DNA from 3 places in the Priestia sp. JV24 genome. Region 2 is predicted to be linked to each of the others. Evidence: riboswitches for the same ligand, from Rfam matches in the RefSeq annotation. Region 2 holds a riboswitch; each other region holds the start of a gene.

Region 1 (10,727 bases), 210 kb from region 2:
GACGGGTTTATAATCTATCCTACCGATGAAGATCGAGAGGATATTTTAAAACGTCTTCAACAAGAGAAATATGTAAAAAACTACATCCTAGAAGCACGTGAACATGGAGATTCTAAGTGGGTTATGATCAATTATGAATTACTAGAGTATCAAAGCGAAAGCTGCATACTCGCAGGTATTACCGATATAACCGATTTAAAAGCAGTAGAGCATGAATTGAGCTTGCACGCTTCAACTGATATGCTAACGGGAATTTTAAATCGAAGAAGCGGAATGGAAAAACTGCAGCTGGAACTGCTGAGAGCTAAAACCAATGATACACCTTTTCTATTATGTTTTATCGATATTAATTCTTTAAAACTAGTAAATGATCAATACGGTCATAGAGAAGGCGACTGGGTTATTAAAACAATTGCAGAATCAATTAGTGGTTATATTAGCAAAGATGATACGCTCTTTCGGTACGGAGGCGATGAGTTTTTATTAATGGCTCCTGAACAAACGGAAGAATACGTACAAAAGCTGTGGCAAAATATTAATGAACAGCTAGAAAATAAAAAGAAAGAATTTAATAAGGCATATGCACTGTCTGCGAGTTACGGATTTATTATATGTGCGCCTTCAGACGACGCCAACCTAGATACATTAATTCAAAAAGCAGATGCTGCCATGTATAAGCAAAAACATACGCGCGTTTCTTCCGCCTTTAAGTAAATCATCGAAGTCCTTGCGCCATCGATTCGCTAAATAGAATGATCAAGGAATAAATCCGTGCATGAATTACGCCTGCACTTTCTTTCTTTGCAAAGAAAAACTATAATAGATGATGCAAGCATTTTACTGATATATGGAAAGGACGTACATATGTTTACAATTAAAGAATATACAGCTGAACAATTGCAGGATCCATTTGGTCTCCTTCTAGGTGAACGCTATGAATTTCATTTATACATTGAGGTAGAAGAAGATGATGAATTATATACGGGCAACGACCTAGCACTACGCTTAGTATATATTAAAGGCGAAGATAACACTTCTATTGCCCAAACTCATTTTTACGAAGTTTCAACAAATAAAGTATTAGACTTCGACCTTGAAGAAGAGGAAGAAGAAGCTGTAAAAGAGTTTTGCGGGAAGCACTTACCTTCAGAGGAAGGTACAAATAACGAGGAATAATTAAAAGAGACTGGGACAAACGTATTTTAGTTGAAGGAAAATCCGAACGATGAATCGAGATTCTTGGTGGAGAATCAAACTCGTTCGGATTTTTTCATTGGTAGAGTGAACATAGGTTTTATGTATGTAACTGCTTCTAGCTGTTGTGTAAAAAACGATCCCTACTAGCTCATTTATCTCATTTGTTCGTCTGTAGATTGAATTGATTGCGTTATGTCCAATCCTCATTTTTGATTTCGTTTTTCCATTAGCTTTTTAACTACTTCTTTTGGCTCCCAGCATGTAAACTGATAAGAAGGACGGGTTTCATAGCCTAGTCTTTTGCATCGATACTTCATTCCCTTATCCAATTTAATGCTTCGAAAATGTTCACATGTGGCACAGCAATGAAATGAACTCATGCCTTCCCTTCTCCCCTACTTTAATCTATTTTCTTAATCATACAAATAAAACAAATTTGTATAAAAAAAGCTGCCTATCGGCAGCTTTCATATGTAGCGTTGAATTATAATTTTACAACATTCTCCGCTTGAGGTCCACGTTGACCTTCAACGATTTCAAATTCAACTTTTTGGCCTTCTTCTAATGTTTTGAAGCCTTCAGATTGGATAGCTGAAAAATGAACGAATACGTCATTTTCGCCTGGTACTTCGATAAAACCGAAGCCCTTTTCACTGTTAAACCATTTTACTGTACCTGTAGTAGCCATGTAAAAAACCTCCGAAAATGTAAAAATTTTAATATGTTAATCTATATTTACATTTATACCGTAAATAAAAAATTCACATATTATAAAAGAGACCTACGCGAAGTAGATCTCCTTTATAACAAGTGAATTTTCACTAAATCTAATTCGAGTGTATGGTCAAGCGTAGTATTCATTACATTTATTAAATTTGGTTGCGTTTACATTATACTATACCTATATGTAGAATGCAAATATTGGGCCATTCTTAGCATATGGCTCAGCCGTTTTGCAAAATATTGATCTTCCTTACGTCAACATGTTATCAATATGGGCATCGATAATTTCTTTTCGTTTATTTTGCAGGGTCTCAAATAATAACTTAGCTTCTTCTGAAGTTAGTGCAAACGTTGTTGTTTCTTCATGGTTTTCTTCTTTTGTATGAAGCACAAATATGCTTTGTTGAATTCCACTCATACATATTCCTCCTTTTTCGATAGTATAGGCTTTTTTATATTTTTCATGTATGCTTCACACGTTTTTAACAAATTATAAGAAAGGTTAAAACTTATAAGGAGTGATACTATCATGAAGAAATCGTTTTTGTTTGTTGTAGGCTGCATGACGACCCTTTCTTTATTCGGCTGCAGCACAGCAGATCAAGGTAAAGATGGCGTCATTGATGATGATACAGTCCGCAACGTCACATATGAAAATGGAAACAATAAAACGAAAATGAATGACGTAAACGATACGCAAGATGTACAGCGTAACGAAAAAGAACAATATAACCAGTCGGGCGGAATGAGAGTAGCCGATGTGGCTGCTGATCGTATCGTAGCGTTAAAAAACGTTAAAGATGCTAACGTAATCGTAACCGATCATACAGCTTACGTAGCAGCTGTATTAGACGATAACAAAGAAGGTAATCTCACAAAAGATATGGAGCATAAGATCGCACATGAAGTGAGAAAAGCTGACGGCAGTGTTCATCGAGTGTTTGTATCAACAAACCCTGACTTTGTAAACCGTATGAACGGATATGTAGACAAGCTTCAAACCGGCAAACCAGTCTCTGGACTATTTGACGAGTTTTCAGAAGTTGTTCGCCGCGTATTCCCGAACTCACGCTAATATACATGAATGTCAAAAGAGCATTTTATAAAATGCTCTTTTCATTTTACCTATTGCATAAAATATTGCATAAAAAATGCGCTTGTAAATTTCTGAATATTTTTATTTTACTTTATTTCGAAAACGTTTTCATCTCTATAATATAAAGGTTTAGGGGATTTTAGACTTAGGTAATTTACGGTTTTGTGGGTTGATAGTAAGGGAAAAGTTTGTTAGTTTTAGAAACCATAAGATGTTTGCATGGCGAGCAGTGCTCGTTTCGTGCATAAAAAATGCATAAAGGGGAGATTTGGTGGATATTGGTGTTTATATTTCACTGGGCATTTATTTTGTAGGAATGCTTGGAATAGGATGGTATGCCTACACAAAAACAACTCAAGACGTATCGGGTTACATGCTAGGCGGACGCGGACTAGGTCCGGCCGTTACTGCGCTTTCAGCTGGCGCTTCAGATATGAGTGGATGGATGTTAATGGGGCTTCCAGGATCCATGTATGTGACAGGTCTTTCAAGTTTATGGCTTGCAGTAGGTTTATCTATTGGTGCTTATTTAAATTATTTAATCCTCGCTCCGCGTCTTCGCACTTATACGGAAGTAGCGAATGACTCCATTACAATTCCAGACTTTTTTGAAAACCGCTTTGGCGACCATGCCAAGATTCTTCGAACAGTATCAGCGATTGTTATCTTTATTTTCTTCACTCTTTACACTTCAGCTGGTATGGTATCAGGCGGACGATTGTTCGAATCGGCATTTGGTGTGAATTATCAAATTGGCTTATTTGTAACAGCATCTGTTGTTATTGCCTACACCCTTTTCGGCGGATTTTTAGCCGTTAGTTTAACAGATTTTGTTCAAGGTGTTATTATGTTTCTTGCCTTAGTTTTAGTACCTATTGTAGCTTTCACCAATGTTGGAGGCGTTAACACAACAATAGATATTGTACAGGACATTAATCCAGCATATCTTGACATTTTTAAAGGTACGACCGTTTTAGGTATTATATCTTTCTTAGCCTGGGGACTTGGCTATTTCGGGCAGCCTCATATTATCGTTCGCTTTATGGCTATCTCTTCTGTTAAGGAGTTAAAACCCGCACGTCGTATTGGAATGAGCTGGATGATTATTTCTATTATTGGTGCTATGCTGACAGGACTTGTTGGGATTGCATATGTAGAAAAAACAGGTATGAAACTAGCAGATCCTGAAACTATTTTTATTAAATTTGCGGATATACTCTTCAATCCGTTAATTACTGGATTCTTATATGCAGCTTTACTAGCGGCAATTATGAGTACCATTTCTTCTCAGCTGCTTGTAACGGCAAGCTCTGTTACAGAAGACTTTTATAAAACATTTTTCCGACGCAAGGCCTCTGACAAAGAGCTTGTGACGGTTGGAAGAGCTGCGGTTTTAGGTGTTGCAATTATTGGCATTTTGCTTTCTTTAAAACCTAGTGATACGATTTTAGGGCTGGTTGGATATGCTTGGGCTGGATTTGGTTCAGCTTTTGGTCCTGCTATTTTACTAAGTCTTTACTGGAAGCGTATGACTCGATGGGGAGCACTTGCAGGGATGATTGTAGGTGCTGCTACAGTATTAATTTGGGTAAATACTCCATTGAAGGATGCCCTTTACGAAATGATTCCTGGGTTCTTTTTAAGCTTATTAGCTGTTATTATTGTAAGTTTACTAACAAAGAAACCGTCAAACGATGTTCAAAATCAATTCATTGAAATGAAAGAAATCTTAATAAAAGAATCGAAATAAACAAAAAGAAGCTGAAGAAAAGTATGTTAGTTGAAGGAAGATCCGAACGAATTTGATTCTTGATGAAGAATCAAATTCGTTCGGATTTTTTTATTGGTATGGTGAATGTAGGTTTCATGTATGTAGGTGCTTCTAGCGGTTGATTTAGTTATGTCTCAATCTCTTTTTGTTTTTAATCTCCTTTTCTTATCATATATATACTAAAGATCAATAAAGGAGGTTTTTGGTATGCAACATTCTTATTTCCCTTATGAACCTACACAGCAACTGCGCGTAGATACACAAAATAGAGAAATTAAAGTAATTGGGGAAGGAAGTGTTTCAGCAGTTCCCAATGAAATTTCCATGACGATTGGAACCCGCACGGAAAATCGAGACGTTCAAGAAGCCTTAAAAGAAAATTCAGCTGTTTCAAATACTTTGCTGCAAGAGATAAAAAAACTTGGAATCAATGACCAGCAAATTGAAACAGCTTCGTTTACCATAAACCCTAAATATGATTACAGTGATGGAAAATCGACTCTTACAGGATACGAAGTACAGCACTTATTTAGAGTAAGAGTACAAGATGTAAAACAAGCTGGCGATGTCTATAACGCTACTTTTTCAAGCGGAGCCAACGTAGCGCAAGATCTTCAATTCCACGTTACAAATGATGATAAATATGAACAAGAAGCGATAAGTAAAGCTTTGCTTAACGCTAAAGAAAAGGCCTTTACCATTGCCAACACGCTGCAGCTCCCTATTAACCAAATCCCCATTTTAATCGAAGAAGGCCCCGTCTATCAGTCATCTGGCTCCTCGCCTAAGTTATTAGCAGCCTCTCCCCCTATTCAAGCTCAGTCCTTGACTGTATCTGCTTCTGTAAAAGTTACGTACACGTATTAATACTTATGGTAAACTATAGATTATTATAATGAAGAAACTAATTTAAAGGAGCTCTTTGCACAATGACTTCTGAACATTTACTAGCAGCTTATCAAACCCTATGGTTGAACCGTTCGTTCGCTTCTAAACAAGCCATGACAAGTGAAGATCAGCTTCACGAAGCCATTATGAAGGATTTAAAAGATGAAATGACTCATCCACGCGTCCGGCAAACACCGTATGTAAAATATCATCTTGGCATAAAAAGAATTCTAAACAGCAGTCTTTCCTCTGATGAAAAAGTTGCGCTTACGTCCCTATACACAAACCTTTTAGATAGCTGTATATAACGGATATCAATCCAGTGTAAAGACGAACAAATGGGATAAAGGAGCTGAACGGCTTGTGACACCGCGGTTGATTTCCGTGCAAGACTTCGCTTTCCGCGGGCGGCCGATGAGCCTCCTCGTCGCTTGTGCTCCTGCGGGGTCTCACCCCTTCCGCTTTTCCCGCAGGAGTCTTCGCCTTGCCCTCCAATCAACCGCTAGAAGCAACGAAATAGATGAAACCTACGTTCACCGTGACAACAAAAAACAAGAACTATTAATCAGTAATTTTGATTAATAGTTCTTGTTTAACTTTAACTAGAATACTTTTGTCCCAGTCTCTTTTCTTTATTTAATTAACGCCTTTTCTTCTAAGCTTTGAAAAACAGCGTTAAAGTCTTGCTTCAAATCCTCGAATTCCTCTAACCCTACTGAAAGGCGAAGAAGTGAATCAGTAATTCCTTTTTCTTCACGCACTTCTTTTGGGATACTCGCATGAGACATTGTTGCAGGATGCGTTAGAATGGATTCAACTGCACCTAGACTAACACCAATTGAAGCCAATTTGACTCCTTGTAAAATATGTCGCGCTACTTTTTCATCCTGTACTTGGAAAGAAATCATAGCTCCATATCCATTTGCTTGTTCTGAAATCAGTTTGTGGTCTGGATGACTTTTTAAACCCGGGTAGTATACACGGCTCACTAGAGATTGTTCTTCAAGCCACTTTGCAAACTGCAGCGCTGTTTTTAACTGCTGATCTAAACGAACTTTTAATGTCTTAATTCCTCGAAGCAGTAAAAAACAATCCTGCGGTCCTAAGATAGCACCAAAAGCATTTTGTACAAACTTTACTTCTTCTGCTAGCTTTTCATCGCTTACCACAACTAGACCGCCAATGACGTCACTGTGACCGCTGATATATTTTGTAGCACTATGAATCACAATATTTACGCCAAGGTCAATCGGCTGCTGTAGATAAGGTGTTAAAAACGTGTTATCCACAATTGTAAGGAGGTTGCGCTCCTTCGCCAAACTTGCTACTGCTTTAATATCCGTTACCTGTAAAAATGGATTTGAAGGGCTTTCGATATAAATAGCCTTCGTATCTTTTGTGATAGCTTCTTCTACTTTCTCAACCTTCGTTGTATCAACAAAAGTTGTTTTGATACCAAACTTTGAAAATAACCGTGTTAATACACGATATGTCCCGCCGTACGTATCATGTGAAACTAAAATTTCATCCCCTGATTCAAAAATAGATAACACCGATGAGATAGCAGCCATACCTGATGAAAAAGCAAAACCAGCGTATCCATTTTCTAGCTGAGCAATGCTGTTTTCTAAAGCCTCACGAGTTGGATTTCCTGAACGAGAATAGTCATAGCGGCCGTTGTTCGTCTCATCTTCTTGGTTAAATGTAGATACCTGATAAATAGGTACGTTAACCGCTCCAAAATGACCGTCAATTCCTGTATTTGCATGAATTAAGTTCGTACCAAATCTATATTTATTATTGTTGGTATGCATCAAATGCCTCCTTCAAATCTTTAATTAAATCATCTGCGTGCTCAATTCCAACTGATAATCGCAGTAAACAGTTTGTTACTCCGACACGATTTCGAATTTCTTCCGGAATATCAGCATGTGTTTGACGAGCTGGGAATGTCATTAAACTTTCCACGCCCCCTAAGCTTTCTGCAAATGTAATAACTTTGACATTTTCTAAAAGTACTGAAACGATGTCAGGGTGTGAGACAGCAAAAGAAATCATGCCTCCAAATCCAGTTGCTTGTTTCTTCATGATTTCATAGCCTGGATGTGTTTCAAGACCAGGGTAATACACTTTTTCCACGAGATCATGAGCAGTAAGCCAATTTGCAATTTTCAGTGCATTTTCATTATGCTTTTCCATACGAAGCGCTAGCGTTTTAACACCGCGTAATAACAGCCAGCTATCCTGTGGACCTAAGATTGCCCCAGCTGCATTTTGATAAAAACGAATTTTCTCTCCTAAGCTACTACATCGAGCCACTACAAGACCAGCAACTACATCATTATGACCCCCAATGTATTTGCTTGCACTATGTATCACAATATCTGCTCCAAGCTCTAAAGGACGCTGATAATAAGGGGACATGAAGGTATTGTCAACGATAGTAAGCAAATCATGCTGTTTAGCTAACGCAATTGCTTCTGGCAAATCAGTCACGTGCATCATTGGATTCGTAGGTGTTTCAATAAATAAAGCTTTCGTATTGGGACGAAGCGCATCTTTTACTTGTTCGAGATGGGCTGTGTTGACGTATGAAACAGTAATTCCTTGCTCTGAAAAAATTTCATTTAGTACTCGGTACGTTCCTCCGTATAAATCCTCTGATACAATTAAATGATCTCCGTTTTTAAATAGTGCTAAAACTGCCATTACCCCCGCCATTCCTGAAGCGAATGCTACTCCTACTTCTCCTTTTTCCAAAGCAGCAATTGCTTCTTCCAATGCTGCACGAGTAGGATTTGCCGTACGTGCATAGTCAAATCCTGTACTTTGCCCTAAAGCAGGATGAGCAAATGTTGATGCTTGGTAAATGGGTGTTGTAATAGAACCTGTTGAAGGGTCACGGCCTACTCCTGAACGAACTAATAATGTTTCAATTTTCATCTATTTCTCTCCTTAACTCAAAATAAAAAACACTCTTCACAGATGGAAGAGTGTTCGTTTATACACGATTTCTCTCATCTGTTAGAACAATACTGATGTTCCACAGGAATTAGCACCGTTCAAATGAATGTTTCATTTGATGGTTGCCGGGCATCGCAGGGCCAGTCCCTCCGCCACTCTGGATAAGAGTTCTATATAATTGTTGGTGATTAACGTTTGTTGTTAATAACTTTAATAAAGATTTTCTGTATTGTCAACATAATTTTCTAAAAAATTTAAATCGTCTCATTTGTTTATTCAATATACTTGTCCTGATAAGCACATAAAAAAAGAGACGAAAGCGAGGTCTCTTTTTCTAAGGCAAGTGTACAGATTTTACGTGAGCTAACTTCCAATACATACTTTCTCCATTTGCCGTAATTAGTTCAACAATATTATTAGAAACTTCTTTAAGTACGCCAATTTTTTCTGATTGATCCCCTAAATCTAATACAACCAGTTGATTTTCATATTTTTTAAGCTGCTCTTCAAAGTTTCTGACAAAAGGTGCAGAGGCAGGTCTTACTGGGAGCTCTTTGTCACTTAAAGAATAAGGGGTTAACTCATTACTGTAAGGGGTAAGCCATTTCAAATGATGCAGAGAAACAAAGACATTTTTATACACTGGAGAATAAAACACAAGATAATCATTCAGCACGCTTGTAATATAGCCATGCAATGATTTTCCTCCTGTTACATAAATTTCAATAAATTTCCCTTTTGCCTGCTGTAAAATATTACGATAAGAAATCCGCTGACTTTCTTCTATTAAGTTCTCTTCTATTTCACGTAAAACCGTATAGTCTTCTTCTGATACTTCCCGCAAACGATGCATGTGTAAAAGAGGAATATACAAATAATCATGTCCATTATACAAAACCATAATATCTAATCCAAGATCAATAAGTCTGCCAACAAATGTCGTTTTACCTGAAATATCTAACTCTACAATTTTATTGATATAATGATTCATACTCATTCTCATTCTCCTCCTTTTTCCTATATGATAGAAAAGGTGCTTTATAAGCACCTTTTATGTTCCATTTCATCATGCTTTCCAACGATAATTTTTCGTTTTAATAACTTTCTCGGCCGGTGCTGAAGAGCGTGAACCCGTACGGCGTCCTCCCGAGCGATCACCTGTGCGGCGTCCTCGAGAACGATCGTCTGTGCGTCCACCCGTGCGGCGTCCTGTACGTCCACCTGTGCGGCTTCCCGTACGTCCGCCTGTGCGACTTCCCGTACGTCCGCCTGTGCGTTCTTCTGTAGACTTCGCAGCTTCAGTCTCTCCATTTTCTTCTGTTTCTTCATTATTTTGATTGTTATCGTTTTGCTTAAAAGCCCCTTTTGCTCCTACACAAATGGTTTTAACGTGTCTTGGCTGTAAGCGTAATACTTGATTATTCTGCACAAGTGTAAATGTACCATTTCGGCTTTGTACTAACACGCCCTCTACAGCTTCAGGTCCTCCATTATTGATTGATACCCATTTATGAGAAAGGTGGGCAAAAAGATCGTTAAAACTTTTGGATTTCATATATTCTGGTTCTTGGCTCACTAAGAGTTCATTTGCAGATTGACTAGTTTGATTTCCATTGTTGTTTTGATATTCACTCACACTCTTAACGTGTTCAGTATTAATATAGATGACACCGTCGTCCTCTGTGAGTAATACTATATAAGCAGATTCAAATGAACCTAAGACATCAAGAAGCTGACCTGCTTTTTTCTCAGGTCCACCTTGGTTAACCTGCACATATTTAGTTTTCATCAATGATAAAGTTGTAGCAAAAGTTTTTCCTCGATATAATTCTAATTCTGCGCTAATTCCAGTAAACGTTTGTGCCGAATTTGACATAGTATCTTCAGTGATACTTTTTACATGGGCTAAGTGATAATATACAAGTGTATATTCTTGTTGATTATTATTTTGGTTATTTTGGTTGTTTTGGTTGTTTTGGTTGTTATTTTCACCATTATTGTTATTATTGTTATTGTTGCTTTCCACTGCTAAGATTAAATAATCTGATTGCACGTCAACTAAATAACCTGTTTTAGATTCAGGTCCTC
Region 2 (10,727 bases):
TCGAGGGGCAACAGGTGTACTCAGCGAAGAATATGTTCAGAAGCTAATAGAACAAGTCCATGCGCTAAAAAATAGCGATGTTGTAAATAACTAATATAAAAAAAAGCAGGGACAAAAGTAGTTTAGTTGAAGAAAGCTCCGAACGATTACTCGTTCGGAGCTTTTTATTGTTATGGTGAACGTAGAGTTAATCTATTTAGCTGCTTCTAGCTGTTGATTGAATTGGTTTTGTTATGTGTTGAATTAGCTAAAGGAAACAGAGAATTCTGTTTGAAATACACCGTCTTTTGATAAACGGTTGATGCCTAATTTTTCTTTGAAATTTCCGTTGTGATCATGCGTATCTGCAATTCCAAACCAAGGTTCGATGCAAAGAAAAGGAGCGATTGTATGATTTTCTGCATCATACTTTGACCAAATACCGACATACGGGAAATCATTAAACTGAACGTTAATTTGATTTTCATTAACCGGCGATTTAATCGTAATTCCGTCAATATGACTAAAAATTAGCGCATCATTTGCAAATAAATCTGCGCTTAGCGGCAGCTGATGCAAATTTTCTGCAGCTCCTTTTTCATGAATAAGAGCGTCTTTTAATATAAATTCCTTCGGCGTAGTTTTAGAAGGCTCTATTTCTAAAAAGTAATCAGAAATCTGCTCGTTTTCACGTAACGGAATACGAAAAGCAGGGTGGGCTCCAATTGAAAAATACATATCGTCTTTATCTTCGTTCACTACTTTCCACTGAAAAGTTAATCGGTTATTTTCCAGACGGTAGCTGATTTCAACTGAACATTCAAACGGATATACGTCTTTAAAGCGGCCGTTTGTAGCAAATTGCAGCCGTGCCGTTTCGTTTGTTTGTTCGATCACGCTGAAAGCAGAATCACGTAAAAAACCGTGCTGTGGCAAAGAGTATTCGCGCTGATCAACGGTATACTGATCATTTTTTAATCGGCCTACGATTGGAAACAATACGGGGGATACTCGTCCCCAATAAGCGGGGTCTCCGCTCCACATGAACTGCAAGTCTTTTTCTTTATGAAATACTTCTACAACTTCCGCTCCTTTTTCTTGAATACTTACTTTCATTTTACTATTTTCTAGTACAATCATTACAACATCTCCCAAATCATTCTTGTACGCTCGAGCAGCCTCAAATGTACTGGCTTTGCCTATATTATACCCTTCTTGGCAAAAAAGGTATTAATTTCCCTATTTTTGTTCAAATTAATATAGAAAAAGGAGGGTTCAAATATGAATCATGCAACATTATTGCTCATTAAATTTGCAGCGGCACTTATTGCGTTTGGTATAGGCCTTGATTTGTTTTTTGATGCAACCATCGGAGACATTATTTCCTTTAGCTTGCTAACGACAGTTGTGACATATTTAGTAGTGGATCGAATTGTACTGCCTCGAGTGGGCAACCGTGATGCCATTATTGTTGAATTTGTTCTAACCTATATGAGCGTATGGATTTTTGGAACATTGTTATTAGACAGCTACGTTCAAATTGCTTGGGGAAGTATTATTTCTGCAGCTATTATTACATTTGCCGAGGTTTTTGTTCACCGCTACTTATTCAACCATATTGAAACGAAACATACAGCGAGAACGCGTCCCGCTTTTAAGCGAAAACTAGCGTATGACACAGAATTTGCAGAAGAACAGCATGTAGAAAACAAGGAAAATCCAAAATAAAAAGAAAGCTCACTTTTGAGCTTTCTTTTTTATGTGTTAATGCATAAGAGTCATTTCCTTTAAAGGCCAGTATTTCATATTGACTTCTCCTATGATCGAAGAAATCGGAGTGAGGCCAAAATGTCTGCCATCTCGGCTAATGCGTCTGTTGTCACCTAGCACTAATACGTATCCATCGGGTATCGTGCCGTCTTGAGACAGTTCGTACGTGGAAAAATTTTCAGTAAATCGCTCGTAAGCGGGTACTTTGGATAAATATTTATGAAGATGCGGTTCTTTTCTGACTTTGTTATTTATATACAGAACATCATCTTTGTATTCGACCGTTTCTCCTGGTAAGCCGACGATGCGCTTTACTAGAAAATCACTGCTATAGGGAGCTTGCAAAACGACAATGTCAAAGCGCTCCAGCTTGCTGTGTTTGTTAATAATAATTCGATTGCCTTCGTGCAAAATAGGCTTCATAGAATCGCCTTTTACAGTGTAGGGCTGAAACCAATAGTGCTGAACGACAACAGAAAGCAAAACAGTGCCGAGGATGACGCTTGTGTATGTAAGAATTTCACGCTTTAGTTTTTTATTGACCATAATGGATGAACACCTTCTTAACGGTAAGACTGTCAATTTAAGTTTTTCATAGAGATATAACAGTGTTGATTGTACCATTCAGAACTAAAGTTTTCCATATCTATATCTATCTGTTTATGCGTGTATGCCAAAAATATAAAAATATGCATGAGGGAACAAAAAATGAAAAGAGCCGTTATTCTAGGGAATAACGGCTCTTCTTTATTATAAGTGAGCGCGCTCAGTTCGAGTAGCTGGTTGATTTGGTTCTTCTTCCACAACAGGCTCAACAGGCTTATGCAGCTTGATTTCTTCTTCCAGCTCAGCAATTCGCTTGTTTTTCTGCTTCACTTGTCCTCTTAGTTGAACAATTTTTACAAAGCTCAATGAAGCAGCAACAACTCCTCCAAACACGGCCGTTGTTAAGATAATTAAAATAAGAGGCCATTTTTGTGAACCAAATACATAGTTAAATTGTACAGGATCGTTGTTAATTACAGCTAACACAGCAATGATAAGAGCAAATATAAGTCCTAAAATAAAAAAGCTCTGTCCTTTCATAAGCTGCACTTCCTTTCTTTACATGGTCATTACAACTTTTACAGCGTAACCACTCATCTTAAGTGTTTGCTATCTTGCTTATAGGTATACGTATCCACATTTAAACAAAATCAAACATTTTCTTGATTATATGTATCTTTCTTTTAAAACACAATATATCGATTGGTGTAGCAACTTTGACATGTCCAAAGACCTGGTATGTCGAATTTTTGGAATAAAGAGCTCGCGTATCCTTTTTGATTAAGCAGATTAAGCAGGGGGTGAGAGACTTCCATTTAAATCATATATGTACAAAGAGGCTGTGACATAACTGAATGAATCCAATCTAAAGACGAACAAATGAGATCCATGAGCTGAACCGCTTATGACACTGCAGTTGATTTCCATGCAAGACTTCGCTTTCCGCGGGCGGCCGCTGAGCCTCCTCGTCGCTTGCGCTCCTGCGGGGCCTCATCTGTCACGCTTTTCCCGCAGGAGTCTTCGTTTTACCCTTCAATCAACTGCTAGAAGGAACGAAACAGATGAAGCAGTATTCAAGTAACAAAAAAACGAACCACTCATCAAACATGTTGATCAATGGTTCGTTTTTCACTTGGGCTAAGATACTTTTGTCCCAGCCTCACTTTTATTAAAGCGGTTATATGAACTCAAGCTGAGACCTTGGCTTAATTGCATTAAACTATTTCATTATCTATCGCCCGGAGCAGGATGATCTACACCTTTGACATGATGCCGATGCTGGTTGTCTTCACTGGTATAAAAATCATAATAGTGAACGTGCATACCGTTGCCAATGGGAATAGCAGGGCCAGAGTAGGCTTTGTAATGATGTGTATGTCCGTCTTCAAAAACAACATAGCCTTCTGTATAGTGAATGTGGCTTCCATCCTCGCTTTGAATTGGAGGAGACGTTACATCGAGGCACTGATGGACATGTCCTGACGCAACAGAAGTGTAGTCGACTGAGCCATGATTATGATGAGGAACAAACCCTGAAATAAAATCATCTTTTCCTATTTTTTTCATTTTACTTCCCCCTACAAATTCAATTTTAAAAACTGTTTAAGTAAATTCTTTAAATTGGCATTTGAATTTCTCTTTTTAGTTAAATTCAAAAATACATGCTATTGATATGAACAAAGAAAAATAAATATGACTTTTGATAATCTGGATTTATAAAATAGGTAGTCTTCCTGTGTGTTTGCCGTTTCTACTTGATAACTTTCACATATATTTATTAAGAAAGGACAAGTTATGATACGAAAGGAAGTCAGCATAATGAGTTGGGAAAATAAAAAGAGTCTGTGTCAGGAGTTTGCGAGAATTCTAGGTGGACAAGGCAGTTTAGATGAAAATGGCGTTTGTTTGGTACAAAAGTTTCGGACGATTCGTTTTAAAATTTTAGGGCGTCCAACACGCTCTCCATTAGTTACTCCTCAATTTTTCACTTTTGAAGATTTAGATAGCAAGGGAAGAGCGCTAAATCTAGGTGAAACCGTGCTTTTGCAAGAAGAGGTAAATCCATTATTAACGGAGCTTAGAAAAAGAGATATTAAGGTTACAGCCGTTCACAACCATTGGCTATTTGAAGAGCCGAGAGCAATGTATATGCATTTTGAATCCGTAGAACCACCGTTAGATTTTGCACGAAAAGTAAGAGAAGCGTTTAGAGTATTAAAAGGATAAGAATCAGTTTTTTATAGAATCAGTTTATTCTTACTTACTGCTTTTAAAATTAGATTAATAAAACTTTAAACATGTATATTATATATTGGTTTATAAACTGCGCTTGAATGAACCTATCAGGTTAACTAATTTTTGAGCAGTGAGATTATTCGAGTACTTCTATCCAAATAAAAAAAGCACGCGTTCGCCGCGTGCTTTTTTTATGTATAAACTTAAAATGCGTTTAGGGTGTTATCGCTTAACCACTGTTTGCGTTCAGCTGCATCTTCGAATAACTCATCTGCATTTGTAAATTGAGAAGCAATGACATATTCAATTGTTGCAAGAGGAGCTGTTAGCAAACGCCAGTTTAATACGATTGTATTATCTTGAGTCGTAGCGTATTCTTCACCTAACTCGTCCCACTTAACAGATTCAGGAGCATTGTCTGCTGCTTTTTTAACAGATTTCAAAGCTTCTTGGAATTTTTCACCTGCGCGGCCTTGGTACCATTCTGTTAATAGTTGTCCAATACCTTCATTTGTTTGCTGCTCGTTCCAGCTTTCAGGTACTGTAGCAATGAATTTTGCACGGAATGTCATTTCAGCCTTTGCTACATCTCCACGAACGATGTTTAATCGATATTGACGTCCTAGGTAAGGGAATTTGTCTCCCTCTTCAAAAGAACCAGTTTTAGCTGCAGAAGCTGCTGCTTTAGGAGCCTCTTTTTTAGCTGTTTCTTTTTTTACTGCTTCTTTCTTTGGAGCAGCTGGCTTTTCCTCAGCTGGCTGTGAACCGTTTAGTTGTTTTAAAATCCATGTTGCTTTGCGTGCGATGATTGAACGCACATTGTTTTCATTAAGACCTCTTGGGATAATAACTTTTACCCCTTCTTTGTCACAAATTTGCACCGTGATATCGGTTCTATTTGGAACGACTTCAATTTTGTAGTCAATTGTTTGATTGCCTGTTTGATACGTATACATAAAATTTTTCGTACTCCTTTCTACAAATCTTCATTTTATAAGCAAAGGTAGAGTTTGGTCAAATGAAAGAATAATCAGACAGTTATCAACTGCTGTTGCAGCGCCTTGCAGAATGATATGTATTCCAATATTTAGTGGGAAAGCGCCAATAATAATTGCTTCAATTCTTCTTTAGTTTTTACAAAAACATATAAAAATATGCCGATACTACTAATATAGATTAGACATTCTATGTCTTTAGATGGTATAGGGAATGAAAAATAAAAAAAGCGTTTCAAAGTTTACATGTGAAATGCTATATATGATGGTCATAACACTTACTGTAATTGAAGTGACAAATTATTATCTTATTATGAAACAAGAGCAAGCAGCCTCGATTATGCTAGTGATTACATTTCTGTTTGCTTTTCTTACAACTACCGTGTTCTATTTTATCATACGTCGCTCTATAATGGCGGTTGAAAATTTAACGAAAGTAATGAAAGGGGTTTCGTAAGGGGATTTATTGATATTTGTTCAGTATAATAAACTGTAAGTATTGGTTTTTATGATAGCTTTCATAGAAAGAGATAATGAAAATTGACACGTTATAAAAGCAGTTGTATAGTGAGTACGCAAGGCGGCAGTCTGTCTTTTTTAATTCTTAGTAAACTTATAAGTTAAATAAAATATTTATACATAAGGAGACGAAGGGATGAAAAATGAATTCCGTTTGGCAACAAATGACGACGCAGATAACTTATTGAACTTAACTCTACAAGCATATAAGCCTATTCGAGAGATAGGCATTCCTTTCTTAGCAGCTACTGCTGATCTTGCCCTCGTTAAGAAAAATATTTCTCAAAACCTTTGCTATGTATATGAAGAAGAGAAAAGAATCGCTGCAACTGTGTCTATACGAATGCCTTGGGGAGAACATCCAGGTCCGTTTGCTGTTCCGCATCTTTGGTGGTTTGCAGTAGACCCGTCGTTTGCCAGGAAAGGCATTGGATCTAAGCTGCTGCATCTAGTAGAGGAAGAGATAATAAAAAATATGTTTAAATCACCAGGTGTGTCTTTAGGAACAGCAAAAGAACATCCTTGGTTAGTTGAGATGTATGAACGAAAAGGATATGTTCAAGCTAAAGAAAAGCACCTTGCAGAAGGTTATACGACCGTATTTCTTTATAAAAAATTTAATAAGGTACACTCTTTGTCATAAAAGATAGAGAAGTTCTCCAAATTAAGAAATGTGAAAGAGTGATAAATATGACAGATCAATTACTACTAAATACGCTAATAGACATACGCCGTGAGCTGCACCGGTTTCCAGAGCTTTCAATGAAAGAATATGAAACAACTAAACGTATTAAAAAGTGGTTAAAGCACTATGATATTTCTATAGCTGATGCATTCCAATTAGACGTAGGAGCAGTAGCGGAAATTGTGGGAGGAAAGCCGGGACCTACTATCGCAATTCGAGCTGATATTGATGCGCTGCCAATTGAAGAAAAAACCAATCTGCCATTTGCATCTGAAGTAAACGGAGTTATGCACGCATGCGGCCATGATTTTCATACAGCTTCTATAATCGGAGCAGCCACTCTTCTTAAAGAGCGTCAGCAGGAGCTTTGCGGTACGGTACGGTTTATCTTTCAACCGGCTGAAGAAACGGCTTCAGGGGCAAAAATGCTAGTTGAAAAAGGTGTGCTCGAAGGAGTAGAAGCGATATTTGGGATGCATAACAAACCGGATCTTCCTGTAGGAACCATTGGCATCAAATCGGGAGCTTTAATGGCAAGCGTTGATCGTTTTGAAATTGACATCAAAGGAGTAGGAGGTCACGCGGGCATCCCTGAAAAAACAGTAGATCCGATTGCTGCTGCTGGTCAAATTGTTACTAGTTTACAAACCATTGTCAGCCGTAATCTCAGCCCCTTTCAAAATGTTGTTGTCAGCATAACTCAAATCCATGGAGGGAGCTCGTGGAACGTCATTCCTGACAAAGTAACGCTTGAAGGAACGGTGCGTACCTTTCAAGAAGAAGCGAGAGAAAAAATACCGGGTCTTATGAAACGAACTGCTGAAGGGATTGGAGCAGCTTTCGGGGCTTCAGTAGACGTTAAATGGTATCCATATCTTCCTGTAGTAAACAATGATGATACGCTGGAAAAACTGGCTATTAACGCTGCAGAGAATCTTAGTTATCAAGTCGTAGAAGCTGAACAATCGCCTGGAGGAGAAGACTTTGCCGTATATCAGCAGCATGTACCAGGATTTTTTGTATGGATGGGTACAGCTGGAGAATATGAATGGCACCATCCTTCTTTTTCATTAAATGAAGAGGCATTGCTTGTAGCAGCTTCTTATTTTGCTAATCTAAGCTTTCATTTTTTGAATTCATTCCATTACCGAAAAAATTAAAATATTTTTATTTTTCTATTTACGGGGATGGAATTGTTTGATAAAATAAATTTTAAATTAAAAAGTTATCACGAGTGGACGAGAGATCTGGCTCTTTGACTCCACAGCAACCTACGAATGTAAGGTGCTCCTACCAGCAAAGCATGTGCTTTGGGTGATAAAACGGGTGAAAAACTCATTTTGCATCAAAGCAAAATGAGTTTTTTTTATTTTTCTAAAAGGAGAGGGTTTTATGAGTCATACAGCAGTTGCAGCACATACAGGAGAGAAAGCATTAAAGGAAGCAGTGAAATTATTAGGAAAGCATTATCAAGTAGCTTATCGTGAGTTAGAAACATTTTATGAAATTGTGGTCGAAAACCATGTTCGTACATATGCTGTAGGCATAGATATTAAAGATATACAAAAAGCAAATGAACTAGAAATTTATTCATCATGCTGTTCCAAGCTTGAGCGAGTAGGCTGTCTTTTATAGAAGAAGTCTGCTCGCGCCTCTATTTTTTAAGTGTTTTTAAATAGAAAGCATGGTTTTTGACAAGCAAAGAATCTGGTGGGTATAATCAATACTCAATAGATTTTAAAATTAATCATAAATTGTCGAAATTTTTACACAAATTAAAGGTTACATTCGAAATGAATTGTGGTATGTTATAAAACAAGAATATTTTATGAAAGGAGCATTGAAATGGAAATGTCTCTTGAACACGGAAACGATGCAGGAAGCGAACAGCTTATTGATCGTATCCTAGACTTTTTAGAAGATGACCAAAAGTAAAAAAAGAGTGTGCGGTGCTATCCCTAGCCGCGCACTCTTTTTTTATCATGTGCGTAAAGGCAGCGCCATACTATGATACATAGGGATAGAATGAAAGGGTCTCTGTCAAAGGGATTGACGAATGGTTTTGTTTGATAGAAAATTTAGAAAAAGGAAAGAGATGAAGGGTATGTCGAACAAAACATCTTTGTATCAAACAAAAGCACAGTTAAAAAAACTTGTAAGCGAATTGGTTTCTATACCTAGCGTGACAGGAACGATGGCAGAAGTGGAAATGGCTGAATCGATAGCGTCGTATTTATTGAAGCTGCCTTACTTTCAAAAAAACGAGCAAGTCGAGCTTCATTCAACAGGAGACGGGCGATCGATTGTCACAGCTTTTGTTCAAGGGAAAATTACGAATAAAACAGTTGTACTAGTAAGTCATTACGATGTAGTGGATGTACAAGATTATGGACAGTGGAAAAAGGATGCTTTTCACGCTGATACATTAACGAGTACTTTTTATAACCATATGGAACAAGTTCCGGCGCACGTACAAAAAGATATGATAAAAGGAGACTGGCTTTTTGGCCGAGGAACGATGGACATGAAAGCAGGCATTGCCCTGCATATCAGTATGGTTGAACGAGCATGCAACGGGGAGTTTGACGGAAACATCCTGCTGCTGTCAGTGCCGGATGAAGAAGTAAATTCGCTTGGGATGAGAAAAGCAGTGCCTGTTCTTTTAGAACTTGCCCGCAAACATCAGCTGGATTTTTCTCTCATGCTAAATGCAGAACCGGTGTTCAGCCGCTATCCTGGAGATCAAACGAACTATGTGTACTCAGGATCGATTGGAAAAATCATGCCAAGCTTTTTGTGTTATGGAAAAGAAACTCATGTAGGGGAACCGCTAGCTGGTTTAAATGCTAATTTACTAGCTTCTTATTTAACAAAAGAAATAGAATTAAACGTTGATTTTTGCGAAAAAGTAAGAGATGAAACGAGTCCACCTCCTACGGTGCTGATACAAAAAGATTTAAAAGAAGAGTATTCAGTTCAAGTTCCGCACTCTGCCGTTGTATTATTTAATTTATTTATGTTAAATCGCTCTCTTAAAGAAGTAACAGATCTGCTGTTGAAATCGGCTGACAAAGCGGCTTTGAATGTAAAAAAACATTATAATAAAGCCGCTAGGCAGTACGCTGAGGGAATGGAGGGTTCATCTCGTGATGTGAACGTATGGACGTATGAAGAACTTTATACTCATGCAGTCAAACAGCACGGCGAAAAATATGTGCACGAAATGGAAGCAGCACTTTTGGCACAAGAGGAGGATGACAGAAATAAAACCATTAAATTAGTAAACTCTTTAGCTGGTTTATGTAAAGAAGCAGCTCCGATGATGGTCTTATTTTTTACGCCGCCTTTTTATCCGGCCGTTTGTTCACATGATGATCCATTTGTACAAGAGATTTTGTCAAACGTACAGGCAACTGCCAAAGAGCAATTCCAATTGGAGCTAGTTGAACAAAGTTATTTTGGCGGAATTTCGGATTTAAGCTATGCCAGCCTGCAGCATCCGCTTCATACATTTAACACGTTAGTAGCCAATATGCCCCTATGGAATAAAGGGTATCATATCCCGCTAGAAGAGCTAGAGGAGCTGAAGATGCCGGTGCTGAACATTGGACCGCTAGGAAGAGATGCGCATCAATGGACCGAAAGATTAGACGTTCAGTATTCCTTTGAAATTTTGCCTCATTTCATTTATCAAGCTATAAAAGAAGCACACAAATAAACATCCGTCCGCGGATATTTATTTGTTGAATTTAAAAGAAGCTCCTTGTACGGTAATTTGTTGCGGTGTTAGAGCGTGATCCAATTCAACCAAAAATGGACGTTCTCCAACTTTTTTTAATGTATCATGGACAACACCTTGTGTTCCGCTGCAAAAAATAAGGTTTCCTCCATTGACATATAGTTTTTGACAACGTGCATCAAGTAAAGAGTCTTTGTAGCTTTCGCCAGACTGAACGTCCAGCAGTTTCGTCCACTTGCTGATGGATTCTTCGAGGTTA
Region 3 (10,727 bases), on a different contig from region 2:
GCATCTATGTGCACACATACCTAAAGGGATTTTCTCTCCTACAAATGGATCTATATAGACTCCATTTTCAAACAGCTTACTCTTAATAAGATTTTCATTTTGCAATCTGCAGCAAGTAACGCAATAGTACATTCGTTTTCCACTCTCTTTCTTATATTTGATTTTGAAACATCTTATGAGAACTGATCAACAGAAGTGCTTGTTCCTATATTAAAAGTTGAAAAAATCTCAACAGGCGTTGAAGAATACTCAACACACATCACTTACAAACATATAGTTTAATAATGACATCATAAAGAGTGTCATACATTGAGGAGGGAATGCGGTGAAAATAAGAGGTATTATTAACGCTATAATCGGTATTTAGTTTGTTATTGCCCCGTGGATGCTTGGTTTTTCATACGATAGAGGAGCTACTTCAGCAAGTATTGTATTTGGAATTCTCCAAGTCATCACATCTCTTTTAGGAGCGAATAAACCAGGATGGAATTCATGGCAAAACTGGATTCCCCTTATTAGCGGATTATGGTTTGTTCTTTTTCCTTTTATTTATTCATTAACAGGTGAGGTACTTTGGTCTAGCATTATACTTGGGTTAATGACCGGGCTATTTAGCTTATGGAGCTTGAACTCTAAATTAAAACTAAAAGCTGTAAGTTAAAATACCAATAATATTCCACTATTTACTTAACCTGTGGAAGATGCCGCCACGCATCGATCTATGGGAGAAACGATTCTGCAGCAGAAAAGCTCCCTACAGAAATAGGGAGCTTTTTCTACTTTTTATGTAAAGCCTACACAGATTCAGTCAACGTAATGTGCTTTATAGAAAATAACAAAGGTGTCCCTAATTGCTAGAAGACACCTTTATGGACTCTTTAGAAAGCTAATTTTTGACAACCATTATTTATCTCTACTCATGCAAAATAGATACTAACGAACTTTTTCTTCACGGTCATCTCTTCTTTTAAGACCAAAAAGACCAGCTAATCCTAGTAATCCTAGTAATTCCCAAGGTGAATCATTGTCATCATCCACATCAGTTGCTGTAGTGACATTTCGAGTATTTACGTCATCATTATAAGTATTTACGTCATCATTATAATTTGTTCTATCTACGTTATTGTTTTCAGCATTAACCGGCAAGATGAAAGTCATCATAGCTAAAGCTAACGTACATAATAAAACAGACCATTTTTTTCGCATAATTTCTCCTCCTTTCCTTTTGTTAATAGATAAAGTTCCCAACGTTATTAGTTACTATTCGTTAAGTAAATATATCTTTTGAAACTACTCACTAATACCCAAAATAAAGAAGCCTTTGAAATTAGTATGAATATATTTCTTGTCTATTAAGCAAACTAGCCAAGATGCAATGAAGCATCACTCATGAAATCTAATTACATCATAGAAAAAACTACCTTCTCCCTAACTCCAAGGTAGTTTTTTCATTTCCAGGCTGTATATGTTATACAATTATAGTTAACATAATCGCTCTTTCCAGAACACATCATAAAAACGAGCCCTTAATACTCAAGGACCCGTTCGCCTACTCGCTTTTTCATTTATTTGATACATTATTGATCTACCAGCATTTTGAACACTATTCAGACTAGAACTTTTACATAAAAAATAAACTTTTTATACCCAAAGCGAGCTCGTACCTTCTTTTTCAAGATGCAGCACGTTCACTTCTGTTCCTTTATCATATCCATGCTCTCCTCCTGGAAGAACAATCAGCGCGTTTGCTGCAGCTAATGACGAAATAGCGCCTGACTTGTCCATGCCAACAGGCGTCACAACAAGCTTTCCGCCTTCGTCTGAAATCTCTCCTCGCACCATTCGCGTAAAAGCATTAGGTTCTTTAAAACGTCCGTTTAACACCGCTTTTGTTTTATGTAAATGAGGCAGTGGTGAATGTAAAAAACTGCGAACAATCGGACGAACAAACAGTTCAAACCCGACATAGCAAGCAGAAGGATTTCCTGATAGTCCAAACAGCAGCTGTCCGTTTCGTTCTGCGACTGTTGTGACGCTTCCCGGTCGCATCGCAATTTTGTTAAACAGCACGTTCGCACCAAGCTTTTCATAAATAGCCGGCAAATAATCATAGTCGCCAACGGATACCCCACCGGTTGTCAGTAAAATATCCACTTCTTCAAGCGCTTTTTCTACCGCTTCATAGCAGCGGTCAAAATCGTCTTCAAGCTTCCCTAAATATTTCGGAATTCCCCCGCTTCTTACGATTTGCGCAAGTGCCATATAAGAATTGCTGTTGCGGATTTTTCCTGGTTCTAACGGCTCGTTCACATCAAGCAGTTCACTTCCCGTTGTTAATACACCAACCACAGGCTGCTTCACCACGGCGACATCCGCATAGCCAAACGTAGCTAAAAAAGCCGTGACGCCCGGATTGATTCGCGTCCCTTTCGAAACAAGCACGTCTCCTTTTTTTGTTTCTTCTCCCTTTAACGCAATGTGCTCCCACTTTGAAGCTGGCCTGCTTAACGCCATATACGTTTTGCCTTCTTTTTCATACGACTTCGTTACTTCAAGCATCACAACCGCATCACATGAATGAGGCACTTGCGCTCCTGTCATAATGCGCACCGCTTGAAACGGCTTTACTTCTTCTTCAAAAACAGAGCCAGCGCCGATTTCACCTACAACTTCGAACTCTACAGAATGTTCACTTGAGACTTCTACGCAGTCTTGCGCTCGAACCGCAAAGCCGTCATAAAGCGATTTATTAAAATGAGGAACGTTTTGGTCGGCGATAATATCTTCTCCTAAATAGCGTCCATAGCTTTCGGTGATCGATACGCGCTCGATGCTGCCTTTTCTTTTATATGTCATGACTTTTTCAATTGCTTCAGGAATTGAAATAGGTGTTCTGCTTTCTAACATACATTCTTCACTTCCTTTATGTCTGTTCACTTTTTGCACTATGGTGTAAAATCATAGCATATCTCACTATTTCTATCATACAACAAAATTTACTGAAAAAGGATGAAAACACCGATGTCTTCTTTTACACATTTTAATGATCAAGGCCGTGCCAACATGGTCGATATTAGCGAAAAATCTATTACGCGCCGCGTCGCAACAGCTCGTTCAAGCATACTTGTTAACAAAGAAATTCACGAAGCCATTGTAGAACATAAAATTGGAAAAGGCGACGTCCTTGCTGTCGCACAAGTAGCGGGAATCATGGCAGCAAAACGCACGTCTGACATTATTCCGATGTGTCATCCTCTTTTATTAAAAGGCGTAAACCTTTCATTTGACTGGGATACAAGCAATGATCAGTACCGTTTATTAATAGAAGCAACGGTTAAAACGGAAGGCTCAACGGGCGTTGAAATGGAAGCTTTAACCGCTGCTTCTGCCTGCGCTCTAACCGTTTATGATATGTGCAAAGCCATTGATAAAGGCATGATTATCGGCGAAACGTATCTGCTTGAAAAATCTGGCGGCAAAAACGGTGACTATAAACGTATGGAATCATAAAGGAGGTACATAATGAGCGTACACGAACATAAATCTAAAGCAACTCAGCCCGTTCGCTGCAAAGTCATTACGGTATCAGACACACGTACGAAAGAAACCGATAAAAGCGGCGCGCTAATAATCCAGCTTCTGAAAGAACACGACATGCAGATCGCTTCCTATGAAATTGTAAAAGACGACCAAACGTCGATTCAACAAGCCATACTTGCTGGCTGCAGTGATGAGAACATTGACGTTGTTCTCACAAACGGCGGGACGGGCATCACAAAACGAGACGTCACCATTGAAGCCGTTCAAGCGCTGATTCATAAAGAAATCGTTGGGTTTGGCGAGCTGTTTCGCATGCTGAGCTACACCGAAGATATTGGCAGCGCTGCGATTATGAGCCGGGCAATTGCCGGGACGATTAACGAAAAAGCCGTTTTTTCTACACCAGGATCAAGCGGTGCGGTTCGTCTAGCGATGACCAAGCTGATTTTGCCTGAACTTCGCCATGTTGTGTGGGAATTAAACCGCCAGCGCTGACAAAATGCCTATGCACACGCATAGGCATTTTCATTAATCATAGTCTTTATGTACCCACTCATCTTCTGGAATACCTAAATCTTCTCCAGAAAAACGCTCTTCTTTAAACGGATCTCCTCTAAGATGAAAGCCGTTTTGCTCCCAAAAGCCAGGATGATTTTCATCAATAGCTTCAAAGCCTCGAAGCCATTTAACACTTTTCCAAAAGTACAAATGCGGAACAACCAATCGCAGCGGATATCCGTGCTTAGCTGTAAGCGGCTCTCCGTTAAAGGAATGAGCGAGAAGAATATCGTCTCTCAGTAAATCTTTTACTTCAATGTTTGACGTATAGTCATTATCTCCATGCAGCATGATGTATTTACTTTTTAACTCCACGCCAACTGCTTTTAAAAAGTCTGTAAACAGCACGCCCGTAAATTCATTATCAAGCCTTGTCCATCTCGTTACGCAGTGAATATCACATTTCACCGTTATTTGCGGCATGTCCAATATATCTTGATACGAAAGCGTCACTTCTTTGTTTACTAATCCAAACACTCGAAGCGTCCACTCCTCTAAGTTATACTCCGGCACGTCGCCTTCATGTAAAATCGGAAAGCGCTCCGTTACTACCTGACCCGGAGGCACTCGTCCTTCATACTTTGGATCAATTTCCGGTGTTTTCATTCGTTTAATACGGTCTGCTTTGTTCAAATTATCACCTCATTATTTTTTGTACATAAAAAGCCCTTCCTTAAATAAATAAGGAAGAGCTTTGTTTCAGCTTCTTCCTTATCTCTAAGAGCGATACACTCTTAAGGATTTGGCACCATTCTGTCATAGACAGCGGTTGCCGGGTTTCACAGGGCCAGTCCCTCCACCTCTCTTGATAAGGAAACAAATTGTATTTGTTTTATGTAATAAAGTCAGTATTAAGCTTTTTGTCATAATTGTCAATATTATTTTTCTTTTCCGCCAAAAAACTTTAAAAACAGATAGGGTTATAAGGTTTTAGTCTACTAAAATACCATGTAAATCCTTTACCCTTCTCCATCAATCATCGTATACTTCCTGGCAAAGCGCTTGTAGTAAATTTGCTCATCCTCTTGTCCATCGTTAAAAACAAGTCGATTATGATCAATATCTTTTTCTTTTAACACGTATCCCTTTTCATTCATCAGTTGAATATATTCATCTAAATGTCCTTTTTTCACCATATAATGAAGAGCATCGTCTGAATCTGTAGTCCTTGCTACACCTTGACTTCCCACTTCTAACTTGAATACAGCTGTTGCTGTTTGAACGGGACGATAATCTCCAAACACTCTTTCCCAATTTAAGAGCAGCAGCGCGCCGAAGATTATGATACATCCTCCAGCCGCTACGGTGAGCACAAATCGTTTTGACACTACTTTCTCTCCTTTACCATTCTTTTTCTTCTATTTAATACAACAGATTTCCCTAAACTTGTTTTTACGCCAAGTCCTAGATACACAGCAGCAATATATACATTTAACAAATACTTGATTTTTTGTATCATACTTACAATTATTATCTAGTTTTTTATAAAACATTAGAACCCTCTCTATATTACGTTTTTTTACCTAATAAAGGAACAGAAACCAATCTTTTCGCCTATGATAAATGAATCGTTTTTTGCTTTTCACTTTAACTGACGTTTACATTCTAAAAGACGTGTTACATTATATATATCAGTTACCAACTAAACTAAGACTCCTTGACTATTCTGGCCTACCTGTTCTTTTAGGTAGACTGAGGTTGCTAAATCGTTATATATAGGAGGAAAAAATCATGAAAATGAAACAACGAATATCAAAAGCAGCGGCGGCTGCAACGATTACAGGAATTGCTGCGTTTGGATTTGCTCCTGTCGCTCAGCTTGATACACCAGCACATGCAGCTACATCTCAAGAAACAAACAGTCAAAGTCAAACAGCTGTAAAAAACATTAATGAAATTTACAACGCCGCAGTAAAAGGTGAGGTGCCACGCTTAACGGTAGACTTCAAAATTGGCAAAACACTGCGTCAAGACGTTCGCGATCAGTTCGGTCCCCCGCCTGAAGGTTCATCAAACAACTTTGACTACTATCATGCGGAAATGGGTCACCCTGGATACGCATTTGGCTATGATCAAAATAACGTCATTAACGAAATCCGCTATTTTGGTACAAATGTAGAGCGTCAAACAAATCTAGGCTCCATCACGCAAGCTAACTTAAAGAAAGAATTAGGTCAGCCGAACTTTACAGGCAAAGTAAAAGGTGATGGTACTACTCAAACGAAGTACACCTATCATGCCGGCGCCTATGATCTTGAATTCATTTTTGATGATAGCAAAACGTTAAATCACGTTAATTTAGTTAAAAAACCTTAAGTAATAGAAAAAGTAGCAGACAGCCTGCTACTTTTTTTCATGAAGTAAAACTAATGCGGAATCGGCTACGTGTTCATAGCGAATTTCCATGTAAATCTTGTTAGACGTAGGATTTGTCATATCTGTGTATAGACTTGTCGTTTGAAAACCTCTGTCTAGCATAAGCTGAGAAAGCGTGGATACACAGCTTGAGGCATAGCCTTTTTTACGTTCTTTTTGAGGCGTGTATACAAAATTAATCGTAATGTTATGGGCCGTTGGACGCGTAGCATTGACAATCGAGACATACTCACCGTTCACTTCCCATAAAAATAGCCGTTCTGCTTTAATAAAAGCTTCTCCTGTTTTGACAGCTTGTTCTTTTGATACAGGGTCTCCAATGACGTCCATAAACTCCCAAATCCATTCTGTCACGAGCGGAAGATGCTCCAACTTTGCTTTTACCAGCATTCCTTCAGCTTCCGCAGCTTTTTTTACTTTGTCTAACCGGTAAATACGCTGATCCATTTTTAAAGAAGCTTCTTGATTTTTTAGCGCCGCTAGTTTTTGAGAAAGATATACAACCGTTTGCCTTTCTCCAACTAAGCCCGGTATGTCGATTTCTTGTAATAGCTCTGCCGCTTCGCTTAGTTCACCCTCCGTTAGCTGCTGTATTTGAGACAGTATGACTTGCCGAGGATGGGTTTGCAGCAACACAAGCGCAGCACGGCTGTCTTTTAAAATAACACCCATAAAATTTGGTTTGCTGTTTTCATGTAAGCTGTGTAAAATGCCAAGCGCTAAGTTATGAAGAACTTCATTCTTTGATAAAAGCGGCTCTACTTGGTTTTTAAATTCCTGTACTTCGCTGTATCTATGTAATTGGATCATTTTCTTTCTACCTCCGCAAATGCTCTTACCGGAAACGTTCCGGCTCCTTTTATTTTAGGAGGCACGGCGTAAAATAAAAAGGACTCGGTTAGTTGATCTAAGCGACATAAGTGTTCAGCAATCACAATGTCCGCTCCTAACAGCAGCGTATGAGCTGGTCTTGCTTTTCCTTTTGTATCATCAATATTCATCGAATCAATTCCAACAAGAGCGGGCTGTTGAGACACTAAATAAGCTGCCGCGCTTTCTGTTAAGTATGGATGATTTTCTAAATAATCGGCTGTATTCCAGTAGTGATCCCATCCCGTATGAATTAATACCGCTTTGCCTTTTACATCTACATGTTGAAAATGAGATTCATCAATCGCTTTTAAAGTCGGGTCAACTGAAACGACTATTCCTTCTAACCCGGCTGTTTTATCAATAGCCGTTTGAGCTAAATCCGCTCCGTCTTTGTATCTGTGAAACGGCACGTCAATATACGTACCGGTATTCGTGACCATTTCAATTTTACCGATTTGAAATTCAGTGCCTGGTTCATACAGCTTTCTAGACTCTTCTCGGCTTAAATAGTCACAAATGATCGGTGCCGGCAAGCCTTTATGTGTGATAACTCCGTCTTCAATGATGTGGCTTAGATCAATATACGTTCTTTTTTTCATACCTTCACCCACTTTTTCAATATTCAGTAAAAATAGTCTAACATAAAAAAGCTCTTCCTAGTTTCCTAGAAAGAGCTTTTTTTAGAGAACATTATTAACTTGATAAACATACATCATACGTATGCTTTGTATAAACAAATCCTTCAAAAATAAGACGGGCTGTACGCACTACTTTGATTCCGTTAACCTGTCCCTTCTTTAAATCCACGCTGGTTTCCATAATTCCCATTGGATGAGCAAGTCGAACGGTATCGCCTTTTAATTGAACCATTTCTGACGGAAGCGTGCCTTTTGTATAGATAGCCGCCGTTGTACAAATTGCTCCTGTAATCGCAAGCGTTTGATGCGGTTTTTGCATCGACATCATGCGGATTAATACGTCCATTTGAGAAGCAGCTTTTTCTCTGCCAGTCCCGTCGCGATGGTCCATAGGAGGAGAAATAATCGTCATTTTTGGAACCGCTGGTGATAGTTTAGTTGCTTTGTCTTGAGGTGCAAGCCCCGCTTTTTCCGCTGCAATGGAGCGAATTTCTTCAAATAGCTTCAGCTGTTTGTCCGTGTATTCATGCGGAAGTTCTGCTCCCTTTAGGCCAATATCCGCTGCTTTAACAAATACAAGCGGATTTCCTACATCAACAATTGATGCTTTTATCGTCCCGATGGATGTTTGCAGAAGATCGATAGTGTTCCCGGTTGGAAGCAGTTTTCCGGTAACGGCTCCTTCTCCGTTTTCAAACGAAAGATAAATGGGTGAACCCGTGCCTGGCACTCCAGGAATCATACAGGATCCTTCTGTTTTCACTTTCCCGTTTTCTACTTCTACTTCCGCTACGATTACTTTTTTGGTATTTGTATTATAGATCCGCACTTTAGTCACCGGTTCCACAGCTTGTACAAGTCCTTGTTCGATTGCATAAGGTCCGACCGCTGAAGAGATATTGCCGCAGTTTCCTTTAAAATCAACGAGAGATTCGCTGATGCTGACCTGCGCAAACGTGTAATCTACGTCAGCTTTCTCTAAATCTGATTTTTTTATAATCGCGATTTTACTTGTCAGCGAATTAGCTCCGCCTAGTCCATCAATTTGACGTTGGTCCGGACTTCCCATTATATCTAGCAAAAACGGTTCCCAATCGGATTTGTTCACAGGCATTTCTTCATGATTGATAAAAACCCCTTTACTCGTTCCACCTCTCATAACCGTTACAGGAATGCGCGTCATATTAATCACCTTTCTCCCCTACTAACAAACGCCGAGGCGTTCATCAAACCATTTTATTTTTTTACTATTTAGAACCGGTTCATTTGCCATTTATCGTATAATAGAGGTGGTCATAAGTAAAATACATAAAATTTATTGTCTTTTTAAAATTTTTTTTATAATCTAAATACAAGGGGGAATCGGGATGGATCAAAAAGATTGGATATTAATTAAAACGCTTCACGAAGAAAAGAACATTACGCGAACGGCTGAAAGGCTCTACGTATCGCAGCCTTCTTTAAGCTACCGCCTTAAAAATCTTGAAGAAGAATTTGGCGTGTCGCTTTTCTTCAAAACGAAAAAAGGAATTGAGTTTACATCTGAAGGTGAGCATCTTGTTCGCTATGCGGAAAATATGTGGAAGCAGCTGCAGGAAACAAAAGACAGCATGCGTAATATGAGCGAAACCGTTACGGGAACGCTTCGCTTAGGGGTATCGAGTAACTTTGCACAGCATAAGCTTCCTAAAATTTTAAAGCAGTTCTCTCTTCACTATCCAAACGTGCAGTTCAGTGTGAATACAGGCTGGAGTACGCAAGTTATGAATCTATTAGACTCTTCGCGTGTTCATGTTGGTATTTTACGAGGCAATTACCCGTGGAACGGAGAAAAATCACTGCTGACAAAAGAGCGGCTTTGCTTAATTTCAAAAAAAGAAATTGCGATCGATGACTTGCCGAACCTGCCTTATATTAACTATAAAACCGATACGTCGCTAAAAGATCTCATTCAAGACTGGTGGCATGACAAGTTTTCAGAGCCTCCGTTTGTGGCAATGGAAGTTGACCGGCAAGAAACAGCCAAAGAAATGGTTAAAAATGATTTGGGCTTTGCGATTTTACCTGAAATTTGCCTCCACTCCAGCGACAACTTATATACATACGGACTTTCATACCGAGATGAATCACCTTTGCTTCGAAACACGTGGCTCATGTATGATCCTTCTTATTTGAATCTAGCGGTCGTGAAAGCGTTTATTGACTTTTTAAAGCTAAGTGAAAAATAAAGCCAAAGCTAAAAAGTTTGCGTCTTGGAAAAATCTCTCTTTTAGACCAAGCTTTTTTCTAGACTACCATTATAAAAATTTTTTATGAACTTTCTAAAAAAACCTATATTTCCTTTATTTTTAAAAATGTACTAACATGAAAACAAGAAACATCAGCGGGAGTAAAGAGCGGCTTTAAAAATTCTTAATAATCAAACTACGACTCATACATGGGGATGAGAAATGTTAGTCACGTTTTTTTACTCTAAAAGAAAACGCTTTCAGAGAAAAGAGGGAAAATAAAGGAGGTTGTTTGAATGCTAGCAATACTAGGTTTTACAATGATTATTGTCTTTACGTATCTCATTATGTCAAAAAGGATGTCTCCTATCGTAGCTTTAATGGTCATTCCACTTCTTTTTGCGGTGATTGGAGGTTTTGGCAAAGGCGTCGGAGACATGATGCTAGAAGGGTTAAAACAAGTAGCTCCGTCAGCTGCGATGCTGCTGTTCGCCATCTTATATTTCGGGGTTAT

Evidence for each region. Region 2 has a riboswitch for S-adenosylmethionine ahead of OK414_RS05885 (hypothetical protein). Riboswitches for the same ligand answer to the same signal wherever they lie in the genome.
Region 1: it holds a riboswitch for S-adenosylmethionine, as region 2 does, so the genes downstream of both, OK414_RS06935 (trans-sulfuration enzyme family protein) here and OK414_RS05885 (hypothetical protein) in region 2, are expected to answer to the same signal.
Region 3: it holds a riboswitch for S-adenosylmethionine, as region 2 does, so the genes downstream of both, OK414_RS19880 (sulfite oxidase-like oxidoreductase) here and OK414_RS05885 (hypothetical protein) in region 2, are expected to answer to the same signal.

Annotation. Positions count from the first base shown of each region.
Region 1 covers NZ_JAPCIN010000012.1:242,473-253,199, reverse strand. Annotated here, with positions in the region: gene OK414_RS06990 (diguanylate cyclase domain-containing protein) at 1-714, shown strand, start outside; gene OK414_RS06985 (DUF6509 family protein) at 865-1,176, shown strand; gene OK414_RS06980 (hypothetical protein) at 1,401-1,577, opposite strand; gene OK414_RS06975 (cold-shock protein) at 1,682-1,885, opposite strand; gene OK414_RS06970 (hypothetical protein) at 2,171-2,338, opposite strand; gene OK414_RS06965 (YhcN/YlaJ family sporulation lipoprotein) at 2,450-2,995, shown strand; gene putP (sodium/proline symporter PutP) at 3,288-4,766, shown strand; gene OK414_RS06955 (SIMPL domain-containing protein) at 4,995-5,654, shown strand; gene OK414_RS06950 (hypothetical protein) at 5,717-5,983, shown strand; gene OK414_RS06945 (hypothetical protein) at 5,884-6,174, opposite strand; gene OK414_RS06940 (trans-sulfuration enzyme family protein) at 6,308-7,489, opposite strand; gene OK414_RS06935 (trans-sulfuration enzyme family protein) at 7,473-8,618, opposite strand; SAM riboswitch class I at 8,690-8,807, opposite strand; gene OK414_RS06930 (hypothetical protein) at 8,974-9,636, opposite strand; gene OK414_RS06925 (spore coat protein) at 9,706-10,727, opposite strand, start outside.
Region 2 covers NZ_JAPCIN010000012.1:29,602-40,328, forward strand. Annotated here, with positions in the region: gene OK414_RS05830 (gamma-glutamylcyclotransferase) at 1-94, shown strand, start outside; gene OK414_RS05835 (aldose 1-epimerase family protein) at 244-1,119, opposite strand; gene OK414_RS05840 (YndM family protein) at 1,261-1,707, shown strand; gene lepB (signal peptidase I) at 1,744-2,295, opposite strand; gene OK414_RS05850 (lipopolysaccharide assembly LapA domain-containing protein) at 2,500-2,835, opposite strand; gene OK414_RS05855 (YmaF family protein) at 3,523-3,861, opposite strand; gene OK414_RS05860 (DUF1259 domain-containing protein) at 4,114-4,521, shown strand; gene OK414_RS05865 (M48 family metallopeptidase) at 4,734-5,486, opposite strand; gene OK414_RS05870 (hypothetical protein) at 5,788-5,982, shown strand; gene OK414_RS05875 (GNAT family N-acetyltransferase) at 6,181-6,687, shown strand; gene OK414_RS05880 (amidohydrolase) at 6,735-7,889, shown strand; SAM riboswitch class I at 7,952-8,053, shown strand; gene OK414_RS05885 (hypothetical protein) at 8,122-8,364, shown strand; gene OK414_RS05890 (M20/M25/M40 family metallo-hydrolase) at 8,834-10,447, shown strand; gene OK414_RS05895 (VOC family protein) at 10,466-10,727, opposite strand, start outside.
Region 3 covers NZ_JAPCIN010000022.1:131,796-142,522, forward strand. Annotated here, with positions in the region: gene OK414_RS19850 (DUF3973 domain-containing protein) at 1-132, opposite strand, end outside; gene OK414_RS19855 (hypothetical protein) at 374-661, shown strand; gene OK414_RS19860 (WGxxGxxG family protein) at 934-1,206, opposite strand; gene glp (gephyrin-like molybdotransferase Glp) at 1,642-2,907, opposite strand; gene moaC (cyclic pyranopterin monophosphate synthase MoaC) at 3,022-3,510, shown strand; gene OK414_RS19875 (molybdenum cofactor biosynthesis protein B) at 3,523-4,035, shown strand; gene OK414_RS19880 (sulfite oxidase-like oxidoreductase) at 4,069-4,731, opposite strand; SAM riboswitch class I at 4,807-4,913, opposite strand; gene OK414_RS19885 (hypothetical protein) at 5,058-5,426, opposite strand; gene OK414_RS19890 (YjgB family protein) at 5,830-6,414, shown strand; gene OK414_RS19895 (GNAT family N-acetyltransferase) at 6,442-7,284, opposite strand; gene OK414_RS19900 (cyclase family protein) at 7,281-7,946, opposite strand; gene OK414_RS19905 (2-methylaconitate cis-trans isomerase PrpF family protein) at 8,041-9,168, opposite strand; gene OK414_RS19910 (LysR family transcriptional regulator) at 9,353-10,213, shown strand; gene OK414_RS19915 (CitMHS family transporter) at 10,510-10,727, shown strand, end outside.